DNA from 4 places in the Mesorhizobium sp. LNHC221B00 genome. Region 3 is predicted to be linked to each of the others. Evidence: riboswitches for the same ligand, from Rfam matches in the RefSeq annotation. Region 3 holds a riboswitch; each other region holds the start of a gene.

Region 1 (3,485 bases), on a different contig from region 3:
GCCGCTTCCTGCAGATGTGCAGCCATTATCTGGTGCAGCCGGTCGCCTGCACGCCGGCATCAGGCTGGGAGAAGGGTCAGGTCGAGAACCAGGTCGGGCTGGTGCGCGAGCGCTTCTTCACGCCGCGGCTGCGCTTCAAGACCTATGAGGAGCTGAACGCCTGGCTGCATGACAAGTGCGTCGCCTACGCCAAGGCGCATCGTCACGTGGAGCAACCGGAACGAACGATCTGGAACGTGTTCGAGGAGGAGCGCGGCAAGCTACTCGAATATCGCGGCCCCTTCGACGGATTTCATGTGATGCCGGCCTCGGTGTCGAAGACCTGCACGGTGCGCTTCGACAACAACAAATACTCGGTGCTGTCGACTGCGGTCGGAAGGCCCGTCGAGATCCAGGCCTATGCCGGCCGCATCGTCATCCGGCAAGACGGCGTTGTCGTCGCCGAACATGCCCGCTCCTTCGGGCGCGGCGACACGGGGGTCAGTTTTGGAAACGATGACGTAATTGCTGCCGTCGCTCCTTTGAACGAAGATTCGGCTGACGGCAAAAGCCGCCGACCATTGAGATCGAGGAGCCGCAGTGAAGCAATATGTCGGACTGGATGTGTCGCAGAGGGAGACAAGCGTCTGCGTGGTCGACGATAGTGGAAAGACGGTGTTCCAGGGAAAGGCAAAGTCCGATCCAGGAGCCTTGACGGAGCTGCTGCATAAACGTGCGCCTCACGCCGAGCGCATCGGATTTGAGACTGGTGCCATGTCCAGCTGGCTCTGGCACGAGCTGAAAAGGGTCGGACTGCCGGTCGTCTGCCTTGATGCTCGGCATGCAAAGGCAGCGCTTTCAGTCCGAATGAACAAGAGCGATGAGAACGATGCCCGCGGCCTGTCCCCGGCATCGGCGTGGTGACTGCGCTCACTTTCCGCCACACGATCGACGATCCCTCGCGCTTTCGCTCGGCCGCCAATGTGGGTGCCTATCTCGGCCTAACGCCGCGACGAAAGCAGTCCGGTGAAACGGATATCAATGGCCGCGTCTCACGCTGGGGCGATCGGCTGTTGCGAACCTACCTGTACGAGGCGGCCAGCGTGCTCCTGCACCGGACGAAGAAATGGTCCACCCTGAAAGCCTGGGGGATGCGTCTGTCAAGACGGATCGGTTTGAAGAAGGCAAATGTGGCGGTCGCACGGAAGATTGCCGTTCTCCTTCATTGCATTTGGGTTGACGGCACCAGCTTTGAGTGGGGTAACGAAAAGATGGCTTAGTCGACTCCACCCCAAACGAGTTCTCGGGCCGCTATCAACGCGGAACTCGTGATGTCCCCGCCGGGACGGTGGTTGCGGCGACCTCGGTCAAACGGCTGACAGCAGTTTACCTGCATCTCGTTGGAAACGTTGAGGCGCCCGACCCGAACATCATCATGAGGCATTCGACCTCGGAAAGGACCATGACCCCGGCGATGGCAGTGCGAGATCCGGATTGACAACTACCCGCAATTAAAGGGCCGTTTGACACCTACCGCACCGCGAAATCGGTTGGGGCTCATCCTGCACACTTTCCGCAGCCTCGGTGTTGGCTCGGCGCTCGCGGATCACCAGCGTCCTTTGAGCGGTAGCGCTTTTCAGGTTGAGGTTAAAGTCCTCCGATTGTTGTGGCTCCGCACGGCCTCCATTAGTTGGACAATGGGGGCAGCGGTGCAGCGGCGGCAAATGGACGACTCACTGTTTCACAATGTTAGACAAGCGTAAAAGCGCGATGACATAACCACATAAACATTTCGTTATGCGCCATTGACAAGAGAAGGGATTGCTGTGATTGTCTGGCGTGTCGTGGTTCTCGCGTGCGGCGCTGCCGCAGCGGAGCTAAGAGGGAAGCCGGTGCGATGCCGGCGCTGCCCCCGCAACTGTTAGCGGCGAGCCAACCCCACTCATGTCACTGAGGCGAATACCCTCGGGAAGACGGGTAGAGGCTATGACCCCGCGAGCCAGGAGACCTGCCACGACGAATTACGTCCACGGGCGGGGTGTCTCGGTGGCCGCTGCAACCCGGGCGTGCCGGGCCTGCTAGCGCCTTCCTTGTCACCGACGCCCCCAACCATCGGGGTATGACATGACTGTCTCTCAGCAAATTCCTGTAGCAACGCTCGGCGTGCCGCGCTTCGGTCGTCGGCGAGAACTGAAATTCGCCCTTGAAAGCTACTGGTCCGGAAAATCGTCCGCTGGCGACCTTCTTGGAACGTCGAAGGCACTCCGTGCCGCTAGCTGGGAGGAGCAGCGCGATCGCGGCGTGTCGAAAATACCGTCAAACGACTTCTCGCTTTACGACCATGTGCTCGACACCGCAGCTATGGTCGGCGCCATTCCCTCCCGTTACGGCTGGAATAGCGGCGAGGTCCCACTTGACATCTACTTCGCAATGGCGCGCGGCAACCAGGGTCAGACGGAGGATTGTGCACACGCTGGTCACCAGGAGGCGGCTCATGGGCCCGGTGTAACCGCGATGGAAATGACCAAGTGGTTTGACACAAACTACCACTACATTGTGCCGGAACTGGATGATGATCAGACGTTCGCCCTCTCGTCGACGAGACCCGTCGATTACTTCCTCGAGGCCAAAGCTCTCGGCATTCACACACGCCCAGTCATCCTTGGACCCATCACCTTCCTCAAGCTGGCGAAATCGCCTGCCGAAGGGTTCGATCCTATCGCGCTCCTACCGCGGCTGCTGCCTGTTTACGAGCAACTCCTGCAGAGGCTGAAGCTGTCGGGAGCCGACTGGGTGCAGATCGATGAGCCAGCGCTTGTCCTCGATCTGAACTCCAACGAACGAGCTGCGTTCGAGTTCGCCTATGGCCAGCTGTCGAAAGCCGCGCCCGAGCTGAAGATCATGCTGGCTACATATTTCGGGCATCTGGGAGACAATCTCGAAACCGCGGTTTCTCTGCCCCTGGCCGGGCTGCATATTGATCTCGTGCGCGCTCCCGAGCAGCTGGAAACGGTGGGTCGGCTCGCTCCGAAGGATCTGGTGCTCTCGCTTGGCTTGATCGACGGCCGCAACGTCTGGCGTGCGAACCTGCCCGCCATTCTCGACCGCATCAAACCGATCGTCGCCGGCTGGCCCTTGGACCGCGTCGAGATCGCGCCTTCTTGCTCGATGCTGCATGTGCCGATCGACCTGCGCATGGAGACGGAACTCGACGCCGACATCAGCTCGTGGCTCGCCTTCGCGGCCCAGAAGACTGACGAATTGGTGTTGCTGGCCCGGGCCCTGTCCCAAGGCAGAGATGCGGTGGCTGGCGCGTTGAAAGCGTCTGCCGAGGCTGCCGCCACGCGCGTGACATCCACGAGGATCCATGACCCGCTTGTTCAGGGGCGGATCGCTAGCATTGACGACAGCGCGAAGCGACGAGAGAGCGCTTTTGCCGAGCGCTCCAGAGTCCAAGCCGGCTCACTCGGGCTGCCGCCGTTCCCGACGACGACCATCGGGTCCTT
Region 2 (3,485 bases), on a different contig from region 3:
TCTTCCGGCGTGCGCTCGGAGTGCACGATGCCGCGGCCGGCGGTCATAAGGTTCACGTCGCCGGGCTGGATCACCATTTCGGTGCCGAGGGAATCACGATGGCGGATCTTGCCGTCGAACAGATAGGTTACCGTCGACAGGCCGATATGCGGATGCGGGCGGACATCGAGCGCCTGGCCGGCGCGCAGGATGGCCGGGCCCATGCGATCGAAGAAGATGAACGGACCGACCAGCCGTCTCTTGGCGGTCGGCAAGGCGCGGCGGACTTCAAAGCCGCCAATGTCCTTGGCATTCGGGATGACCATCAGCTCGATCTGGTCGCTTGCGAAGGCGTCGCCGGCTTCGGGATCCTCCCCGGGGAAGAAGCTCATGAACTCTCCTTGTCAGCGGCCAAGGACCGCCCTGGCCACATCAGGCAAAGCGGATCGCCGCCTTTGCCCGCAGTTTGGCCGCAACCTCTTCGCGATTGCGCGGATGCTGGTTGGTTTCAAGCGAATCGAGAAGCTCGCGCGCCGATGCCGCGATGACTTCGACCGCATGGTCGAACGCGTGCTGGTTCTGCTTCGAGGGCCGCGTCGTTCCGCTCAGCTTGCGGACGAACTGAAGTGCCGCGTCGCGGACTTCGTCGTTGGTTGCCGGCGGATCAAAATTGAACAGGGTCTTGATGTTTCTGCACATCGCTTCCGTATCTCCTCTTGTCCTGGAGCCGTTTCAATCGGGACGAACTCTATCCTTAGTCATGATCGTGTCCAAAAACCGGTGAGACCGCGCGCCAAGAGCGGTTCTATCTCTTTGTTTTAACGCAATTCCGGACGGAAAACCGGCTCACACTTTTCCTGGAATTGCTTTAGTCCGCGTCGAGCGGCTCCGTCCCGACCGGCTTGCCGTCGCGCGACAGCCTGATCTTCTCGACCTTATCCTCGGCGGCCTTCAGCAGCCGGTCGCAATGCACCTTCAACGCCTCGCCGCGCTCATAGATCTTGATCGACTGGTCGAGCGGCACGTCGCCACGCTCCAGATCATCGACGATCTTCTCCAGCGCGTCGAGTGCCTGTTCGAAGCTCATCGCCTTGACGTCTTCGTTGGTCTCACCAGCCATCGTTCATCCTTTCATCAGTCGCCCGACATGGGCGGCGACCGAAAATGCCAATCCCTGCAGATCGTAGCCGCCCTCGAGCAGGCTGACGAGCCGGTTGCCGCTGTGGCGCGCGGCACGCTGCATCAGCTGGCCGGTCGCCCAGTCGAAATCGTCCTCGGTCAGGTTGATCTCGGCCAGCGGGTCGCGGTGGTGCGCATCGAAGCCCGCGGAAATGACGATCAAATCCGGCGCGAAATTGTCGAGCGCCGGCAGCACGCGCGACAGGAAGGCATCGCGAAACACCTCGCTGCCGGTCTGCGGCGCCAGCGGCGCGTTGACGATATTGCCGGCGCCGATCTCGTTTTTCGCGCCGGTGCCGGGGTAGAGCGGCATCTGATGCGTCGAGCAATAGAGCACCGAGGGATCATCCCAGAAAATGTCCTGCGTGCCGTTGCCGTGATGCACGTCCCAGTCGACGACCGCGACGCGCTCGACGCCATGCTTCTTCTGCGCATAACGCGCGGCGATGGCCGCCGTGTTGAAGAGGCAGAAGCCCATGGCCGTGGTTTTTTCGGCATGGTGGCCGGGAGGCCGCGCTGCGATGAACACATTGTCGGCGCGGCCCTCAAAGACATCGTCGACGGCGGCATTGGCGGCGCCGATCGCCGCGATCGCCGCTTGCCAGCTCTTCGGGCTGGCGGTGGTGTCGGCATCGATCCGGGCGATGCCTTGGTCAGGGATGGCGGCGCGCACGCGGGCGACGAAATCGGCGGGATGCGCGTAGAGGATGGTGGCCTCGTCACCTTCCGGCGCCGTGACACGATCGAGCGCGGCAAAGGCCTCGTCGTCGAGCACGCGCTCGATGGCGCGCAAGCGATCCGGCCGCTCGGGGTGGCCAGGCGGCGTGATGTGTTCGAGGAAGATCGGATGCGTGTAGAGACGAGTGGCCATGCTCCCTATCTAGTGCCCCGGCGCCGCGATGGCCATGCATCGCGGCTCGATCGCTGGGGAAAATCACGTCTGCGTCCATTGGCGTCGCTGCGGGGATTGGCGCCCCGGGCGGTTCGGCGTAAGGTCGCCGACACTGCCTGGTGCCCGCCGCAAGCGGGAGAATCGGGAACACGGTTGAATCCCGTGGCGTGCCCAACGCTGTGAGGGGGACCGCGCCGGTAAATGCCACTGTCGATGACGGGAAGGCACCGGACGCGGGTTGATCCCAAGCCAGAAGACCGGCCTGGCAGACATCGTCATCCGCATGGTCAGGCGGCTGGCATCGATAGCAATCGCAAGGGGACAAGCGATGCCGGAACACATGACCGCTCATGGTAGCGACGGATTTGACCAGATGGCGCGAGACGCGGTCTACCGCGCCATGTTCACGCGGCGTGACGTGCGCAGCCATTTCCTGCCCGACGCGCTCGACGATGAGGTGCTGGCGCGGCTGCTGCTTGCCGCCCATCACGCGCCATCGGTCGGCTTCATGCAGCCGTGGAACTTCATCGTCATTCGCGATGCCGCACGACGAGCGGAGGTGCGCGACCTGTTCCTCGCCGCGCGCGAGCAGGAATTGCCGGCGATCGAACAGGAAAGGCAGGCGCTCTACCGCAAGCTCAAGCTGGAAGGCATCTGCGAAAGCGCGCTCAACATCTGCATCACCTGTGACCGACAACGCTCGCAGGGCTCACCGCTGGGACGCTGGCACAATCCGGAAATGGACCTCTACAGCACGGTCTGCGCGGTGCAGAATTTCTGGCTGGCCGCGCGCGCCGAGGGCGTCGGCGTCGGCTGGGTCAGCATCATCGAGGCCGGGGCGCTGAAAAGCCTGTTGTCCATTCCCGATCACGTAACGCCGGTCGCCTATCTCTGCGTCGGTCGGGTCTCCGAATTTGCGCCCAAACCGGACCTTGAAACGCATGGCTGGGGCCGACGCCTGCCGCTGCCCGAATTGATCATGAGCGAGACTTTTTGCGGTCAGGGCGAGGTGCGGCTCAAATCGGCGGTGGCACGCCTCAACGCCGTCGATGCCGCGCCGGCAAGCCCGGCCAATCAGCGTGTCGCGCCCGCCGTGTCCCAGCGCGAGCCGCCGAAGGAGGCCAGCGCCTTGTCCTTGAGTTCCCTGAACTTCGACGAGGCCTCGGCGAGCCGGGCGTCCCAGGCGGGATCGGGCACCTGGCCGGCGATGGTCTTGAAATAGACCTGCATCAGGCAAGCGATGGCGAAGGGCTCGATGAAAGCCGCTTTGAACGCCCAGGCAAAGACGATGGCGAGCACGAAGGCCCAACCAGCCAGTTGCCCCGGCATGATGAAGAGAATTGCGGCGGCAGGAACCAGCATAGCCAAGAAGATGACGAAAGAGACGCCCCACATGATGACCGCCAGCCAGACGGCGTTCTTGACCATGGTCTTG
Region 3 (3,485 bases):
TCCGAAAGCGAGAAGCGGATTGGCGTTGCCGCTTCGACCGGAACAACCGTGCCGCCTTCCGCGGGCGCCGCGAACGGCGCCGGGACCTCCTCCACGGCAGGGGCTGCAAAGCTCTCCTGATGGTATTGCGTCATGTCGAAGCCGGAGGCTTCAAGCATGCCGCGCACGGCGCGCATGAAGGGATCGGGGCCGCAGCAGAAGATTTCGCGCTCGCGGAAATCCGGCGCCAGCAATGGCAGCCGGATCGCGTCGATGCGGCCCATATGGCCGTACCAGCCCTCGCGGCTCGACCGCTCCTCGATCATGAAGCCGAGCGACAGGCCGGGCATATGGCCGCCGAGCAGTTCGAGCTCCTTGCGGAAGATGATCTCTTCCGCGCGCCGCGCGCAATTGACGAAGCCGACATCGGTCCACGGCGCGCAGTCGTTCAGCCAGCGCAGCATCGACATCATCGGTGTCACGCCCGAACCGGCCGAGATGAACAGATATTTGGCCGCCGGATGGCTGTGCAGCGAGAAGTCGCCTGCCGGCCCGTAGGCCTTGACGTGCGAGCCGGGCACCAGATGGTCGAACATCCAGCGCGTGCCGATGCTGCCGGCCTGCGCCTTTACCGTCACCGCGATCGAGAATGGCCGCGACGGTGACGATGACAGCGTGTAGGTGCGCATCAGCGGCCCGTCCGAAGTCGGCAGCTCCAGCGTCACGAACTGGCCCGGCTTGTAGCGGAACCAGGTCTGGTTGTCGGACCGGAAGGTGAAGGTCTTCACGTCGGGCGCCTCATCGCTGACGCCGATCACTTCCAGCACCTGGAGCCGGTCGTTCCACGGCGCCATCTGGTCGAGATGGCGATAGAGGCCAAGATCGGTCATCGCATTCATCCTCTGGTCCTTGTTGCCCTGCTCATGTCGTGTTTGGGCGACATGAGCTCACGCAACGCTGCGCAGCGCCGGCTTGCCGTCTTCGGCAAGGCGCGGACCGATGAAGCGGGCGTACCAGTCGACGAACTGGATGACGCCTCCCTCGTGCAACTCCGAATAAGGGCCGGGCTCATAGGCCGGCGACAGGATGCCGAAGGCGTTCTCCTCGACGATGCGGCGGTCCTGGTCGTTGGTCTCGGTCCACACATGGGTGAGTTCGGCGAGATCGTAGTCGACGCCCTCGACCGCATCCTTGTGGACCAGCCATTTGGTCGTCACGGCGGTTTCCGTGGCGCTGATCGGCAGCACGCGGAAGGTCACGGCATGGTCGATGAGGATATGGTTCCATGTCGTCGGGTAGTGATAGTGCATCAAGGTGCCGATGCGGTCGGCCGAGACGTTGTCGGAGAGGTTCTTCCTCACCGCCCGCTTGCCGCTCATCGTGTAGCTGACGGCATCGCGCAGCAGCGGCGCGCGGGTGGCGCGATACTGCCCGGCCGGATCGATGCGGAACTTGCTCGGCAGGCCGGCCGCCTCGCATTTCGCCCAGTGCGCCAGCATCTCCGGATCGCTGTCGGCGCCCTGCACGCCGGTGACGGTCGGTGCTTCCGGGAATGTCTTGCACAGCTCCGGGTGATTGCCCGCGCAATGATAGCACTCGCGGTTGTTTTCCCAGACGAGCTTCCAATTGCCCTTCTCGATGATCGTGCTCTCGAAGGCGATCTTCGCCTCGCCGAGCCGGTGCGGCTTGAGGTAGGGTTCGATCATCGCCCGCATCGGCGCGAAGTCGGCCGGCTCCTTGCCCAGGCAGATGAAGATATAGCCGGCGACGCTTTCGCAGGCGACCGGCTTCAGCCCGAACTGGCTCTTGTCGAAACCCTCGGCCATCTGGCGGGCGAACAGCAGGCGGCCGTCCAGCTCATAGGTCCACTGGTGATAGGGGCAGACCAGTTTGGCGGCCATGCCCTTGTCGGTGTTGCAGACGCGGCTGCCGCGGTGGCGGCAGGAATTGTGGAAGGCGTTTATCTTGCCCTGCTGATCGCGCACCAGCACGACCGGATAGTCGCCGATCTGCACGGTGATGAAGCTGCCTGGCTTGGGCAGCTCGCAATCATGGCCGATGAACAGCCAATCGCGATACCAGATCAGCTCCATGTCGAGCTTGAAGTAGTCCGGATCGGTGTAAAAGGGCTGTTCCAGCGAAAAGCCCTGTCTGCGGCTGTTCAAGAGCCTCAGCATGTCGTTGCGAGCATCCATGTCCTGTCCTCATATCCAAGGACTGAACTGGTGGTGATGGAGGAAGGATCGGACGCAGGCCGGCGCCAGCCGGGAATGCATCATCCGCCCCTTGACCGCCCACCGCGATCAGTCGAGTTCTAGCAATCTCGGGCTGGTTTCCGGGCTCTGGAGTCGTCCTTGCGGACCATCGCGACACCTTCCCAGGCTTTCGCCCAGTGGTCTCCCGTTGCGACTTGAACTCCACCACCGTTGCGGGGGCAGCGCCGGATTCTGACCGGCTTCCCAATTCTCCACTCCGTCGTCACGAAGCGGCACCTGATTTGGCGTGATCTAATCACGGCACGCATCGCGGCGTCGGCATGAAAACGACATCGCATCCATGCGGCGCGACACGCATGCAAGATCGTCCCTACAAGGATCGCGACCGTTGAAACCGGCTCGTCGCCAGCACCCCAACGTTGTTTTTCGATCCTTGGCCGGAGCCAAAAAAAGGTTAACAGTTTCGAAAAGTGACTATTAGCGAAACCTAAAATCGAACCGAACGGTTCGTTTCTGTTGACGGTGCGTGCAGGACGTTGTGAACGCTGGGCCTCCGACACAGTTGGTGATAGCTCCCTTGATCCTTCTAACTGATTGATAAAAAAAGCAAAAAAATTGATGTGGAAGCCGGTGGTACAATTTCAAGTGGTGGATTCATGGTCCACGCGGAACAACTTCGTGATTGGAAACGGCCATCTGGCTTTCCCAAATCGGGGCTGTCCGAACGACGCGATTTCATCCCAAGACACGCCGCTAGACGGACGGAAAAATACTGGAGTACCCAAAATGAAAAAGATTGTTCTCACTGCCGCCGCCCTTCTGGCCATTTCCGGCAGCGCCTTCGCTGGTAGCGACCATTATAGTTCGGACCATTACGGCTCGAATGCGACCCCTGCAGCCACTGCCGTCGACAGCTCGTACACCGCTTCGGTCAAGAAGTCGGAACCGGCTGCTCAGACGCCTGTCCAGGGTGCCGACCACAACCTTTTCGGTAACCGCTAACAGGCGACCGCCGGTTGACGGCTGCTTGCCCGCCGTCCTGGCGAACTCAAAAACCCATCAAAATTCAGGAGACTTGAAATGAAGAAGATCATTCTTGCTGCCGCCGCCGTTCTGGCCATTTCCGGCAGCGCTCTCGCCGGCAGCGACAACTATGGCGCCAACCAGCCTGCCGTGACTTCGACCGACAATTCGTACACGGCTTCGACCAAGAAGTCGGAACCGGCTGACCAGAAGCCTGTCGTCGGCGCCGACCACAACCTCTTCGGCAACAACTAAAGCCGACCCGGC
Region 4 (3,485 bases), on a different contig from region 3:
GCGACGCCGAACCGCTCCGAGTCATAACGCGGCATCGAGGTATGGATCATCTCGACCGCGCAGCACGCCAGACCGAAGGTCATGAACATCAGCGAGCCGCTGCGCGCCCAGGTGATCAGCGCCTCGGTCGAGGTGACCAGGAAACCCTTGTCGGCAAGCTCGTTGTTGATTTCGAGGAAGAAGGGATCGTCCTGCCCCACCGGCTTGCCGGTGTTGGGATCGATGATACCCTTCTTGGGCTTCGGCGCGACGAGGGTGCCTGAACTGTCGTTCAATCCCATTCCAGCGCTCCTTTTTTCCATTCATAGGCAAAGCCGATGGTCAGCACTGCCAAAAACACCATCATCGACCAGAAGCCGAGCATGCCGATCTTCGAGAAGGACACCGCCCAGGGAAACAGGAAGGCCACTTCCAGGTCGAAGATGATGAACAGGATCGACACCAGGTAGAAGCGGATGTCGAATTTCATGCGGGCATCGTCGAACGAGTTGAAACCGCACTCGTAGGCGGAAAGCTTTTCGGGATCGGGGTTGCGGTACGCCACCAGGAACGGTGCGGCCAGCAGTGCCAGGCCGACAACCAGCGCCACGCCGATGAACAGGACGATGGGCAGGTACGAACTGAGAAGTGCGTTCATGCAGCGGCTTTCCGTTGGCGCCAATCCATTTTGATTACAGCACCGGACCTTAATGCGGAAGCGTGACAGTTTAACCGCTGAACCGTTTTAAGGGGCCTATGCTGCAACGCGGCGAGGGTTAGCGCAGCACTTCCAGCGAAGCAAGTCAAACCTTGTTCAAAAGGCGGTGCTGGACGGCATATACGGAGAAACTGGTCCGATACGCTCCCGTTTGATTTCCTTCGCTTTTTACTCCACTTTTCTCTCCTGACATGGATGCCGCCAAAACCCTGCTAGGATGGGCAGGAATCACCCATCAAACGACGGTCAACGAGTTACAAGAGTCGCATCCGAATGAAGGAAAATATCTCGCTTGCCACCGCCCGGCGCGTCGCGCTCGCCGCTCAGGGTTTTCTCGACCCCCGCCCCAATGGCACGCCCGACCGCCGTCATTTCGCCCGCGTTCTGTCCCGCACCGGCCTGCTGCAGATCGATTCCGTCAGCGCGGTGGTGCGCGCGCATTATATGCCGCTCTATTCGCGCCTTGGCCCCTACCCGCTCGCTCTGCTCGACAACGCCGCCGTCACCCGCAAGCGCACGGTGTTCGAATACTGGGCGCACGAGGCTTCTTTCCTGCCGGTGGAGACCTGGCCGCTGATGCGCTGGCGCATGCAGCGCGCCGAGCAAGGCAAAGAGATGTATCTGGGGCTGGCCAAATGGGGCCGTGAGCACGCCGCCTATATAGAAGAGATCTACCGCGAGGTCGTCGCGCGCGGCCTGATCGCTGCTTCCGCGCTCGAAGGCCAGAAGGGCTCGGGCGGCTGGTGGGGCTGGAGCCACGCCAAGCATGCCTTCGAATGGCTGTTCTGGGCCGGGCGCATCACGACGGCGCACCGCCGCGGATTCGAGCGCTTCTATGACCTGCCTGAGCGCGTGCTGCCGCCGGCGATCCTAGACCTGCCCGTACCGGCCGCCGAGGACGCGCACCGCGAATTGCTGCGCATCTCCGCCCGCGCCCACGGCGTGGCGACATCAGGCGATTTGCGCGACTATTTCCGCCTTTCCCCCGCCGACATGAAGGGCCGCCTGGAGGAATTGGTCGAACTCGGTGAGCTGCTGCCGGTGCGCGTCGAAGGCTGGGATAAGCCCGCTTACCTGCACAAGGATGCCCGTCTGCCCAGGAAAATCGACGCCCGTGCCTTGCTAGCGCCGTTCGATCCCGTGGTCTTCGAACGCTCGCGCTCGGAGCGGCTGTTCGATTTCCACTACCGTATCGAGATCTACACGCCGGCCGAAAAGCGCCAATACGGCTATTACGTCCTGCCGTTCCTGCTCGGCGACAGGATTGTAGCGCGCGTCGATCTCAAGGCCGATCGGCCGGCGAGTGTGCTACGCGTCCACGCAGCCTATGCCGAAGCTGGCGCACCGCCTGAAACCGCCGCCCAGCTTTTCGAGGAATTGAAGCAAATGCAGGGCTGGCTCGGGCTTGAGCGCATGGAAGTGACGCCCGCTGGCGACCTCGGACCGTCACTTGCCGACATCGCCATGTCGTAGGCCCGCGTTGACAGTCCTGCCCGCAACAGCCTAAATCCGCTCCAGACGGTCTCTTCTCTTCAATGAGAGGGGCTAAGAGGGAATGCGGTGCGGGATGAAAAAATCTCAAATCCGCGGCTGTCCCCGCAACTGTAAGCGACGAGCCAAGGCCGAAAGCCACTGGGAATTCCCGGGAAGGCGGCTAACCAAGGCGATGACCCGCGAGCCAGGAGACCTGCCGTCTGCGACAACATAATCCGATCGCCCGGCGGGTTTCCGGGCAAGGAGCCCGGTTTTTGGACCAGAACAGCAGTTTTTCGGCTGGCACAGCGGACAATTCGTCCGCCGACAGCGATGCCTTGTCCGGCGTCACCGTGATCATCTGTGCCTCGTGCCGTGACGAAACCGGCTCCGACGCCCATCCCCGCGCCGGCGAACTGCTGGCTGAGGATACGCGCAACGCCGCCTCGGGCGAAGATATCCGCGTCCGCACCGTCGAATGCCTCGGCAATTGCAAGCGCCGCCTCAGCGCCGCGATCCTGCGCGACGGCTGCTGGAGCTATGTCTTCGGCGACCTGACCACGGCCAGCGGCGCCGACCTTGTCGCCGGCGCAAAGCTCTTCGCCACTTCCACCGACGGCCTCATCCCATGGCGTGGCCGGCCCGATAGCCTCAAGCGCGGCCTCGTTGCCCGCATCCCTCCTCTCGACATGCTGAAGGACTGACCATGACCGCTCCAGATTCGTCCGCCAACCTTTCCCGCGTTCCCTGCACCGTCGTCACCGGCTTTCTCGGCGCCGGCAAGACGACGCTGGTCCGCCATCTCCTGGAAAACGCCGGCGGCAAACGCATTGCCATCATCGTCAACGAGTTCGGCGACATCGGCATCGACGGCGAGATTTTGAAGGGCTGCGGTATCGACACCTGCCCGGAGGAAAACATCGTCGAACTGGCCAATGGCTGCATCTGCTGCACCGTCGCCGACGATTTCGTGCCGGCGCTCGACCAGATCCTGGCGCTGACGCCGAAGGTTGATCACATCCTGATCGAGACGTCCGGCCTGGCTCTGCCCAAGCCGCTGGTCCAGGCCTTCCAGTGGCCGACGGTGAAAAGCCGCGTCACGGTCGACGGCGTCATCGCCGTGGTCGATGGCCCGGCGCTGGCCGAAGGCCGCGTCGCCAACGACATGGACGCGCTGCAGGCGCAGCGCGCTCAGGATGAGAGCCTCGACCATGACGACCCGGTCGAGGAAGTGTTCGAGGACCAGATCGCCTGCGCCGACCTGATCATCCTGTCGAAGAGCGACCTGATGGACGCCGCAGGCTCAGCCCGCGCC

Evidence for each region. Region 3 has a riboswitch for cobalamin ahead of X741_RS164755 (aromatic ring-hydroxylating dioxygenase subunit alpha). Riboswitches for the same ligand answer to the same signal wherever they lie in the genome.
Region 1: it holds a riboswitch for cobalamin, as region 3 does, so the genes downstream of both, metE (5-methyltetrahydropteroyltriglutamate--homocysteine S-methyltransferase) here and X741_RS164755 (aromatic ring-hydroxylating dioxygenase subunit alpha) in region 3, are expected to answer to the same signal.
Region 2: it holds a riboswitch for cobalamin, as region 3 does, so the genes downstream of both, bluB (5,6-dimethylbenzimidazole synthase) here and X741_RS164755 (aromatic ring-hydroxylating dioxygenase subunit alpha) in region 3, are expected to answer to the same signal.
Region 4: it holds a riboswitch for cobalamin, as region 3 does, so the genes downstream of both, X741_RS146150 (DUF1636 family protein) here and X741_RS164755 (aromatic ring-hydroxylating dioxygenase subunit alpha) in region 3, are expected to answer to the same signal.

The regions. Positions count from the first base shown of each region.
Region 1 covers NZ_AYWR01000011.1:308,542-312,026, reverse strand. The annotation lists partial or broken gene X741_RS01000000166785 (IS21 family transposase) at 1-470, shown strand, start outside; partial or broken gene X741_RS01000000166780 (transposase) at 580-1,259, shown strand; cobalamin riboswitch at 1,808-2,010, shown strand; gene metE (5-methyltetrahydropteroyltriglutamate--homocysteine S-methyltransferase) at 2,104-3,485, shown strand, end outside.
Region 2 covers NZ_AYWR01000013.1:96,546-100,030, reverse strand. The annotation lists gene X741_RS148935 (pirin family protein) at 1-371, opposite strand, end outside; gene X741_RS148940 (DUF2277 domain-containing protein) at 412-678, opposite strand; gene X741_RS148945 (exodeoxyribonuclease VII small subunit) at 848-1,099, opposite strand; gene X741_RS148950 (histone deacetylase family protein) at 1,103-2,029, opposite strand; cobalamin riboswitch at 2,151-2,331, shown strand; partial or broken gene bluB (5,6-dimethylbenzimidazole synthase) at 2,334-3,008, shown strand; gene X741_RS148955 (hypothetical protein) at 3,125-3,485, opposite strand, start outside.
Region 3 covers NZ_AYWR01000001.1:312,343-315,827, reverse strand. The annotation lists gene X741_RS164750 (hybrid-cluster NAD(P)-dependent oxidoreductase) at 1-869, opposite strand, end outside; gene X741_RS164755 (aromatic ring-hydroxylating dioxygenase subunit alpha) at 927-2,174, opposite strand; cobalamin riboswitch at 2,288-2,490, opposite strand; gene X741_RS164760 (DUF680 domain-containing protein) at 2,982-3,197, shown strand; gene X741_RS164765 (DUF680 domain-containing protein) at 3,276-3,473, shown strand.
Region 4 covers NZ_AYWR01000016.1:65,873-69,357, reverse strand. The annotation lists gene X741_RS146135 (NADH-quinone oxidoreductase subunit B) at 1-281, opposite strand, end outside; gene X741_RS146140 (NADH-quinone oxidoreductase subunit A) at 272-637, opposite strand; gene X741_RS146145 (winged helix-turn-helix domain-containing protein) at 971-2,170, shown strand; cobalamin riboswitch at 2,200-2,407, shown strand; gene X741_RS146150 (DUF1636 family protein) at 2,446-2,874, shown strand; gene cobW (cobalamin biosynthesis protein CobW) at 2,877-3,485, shown strand, end outside.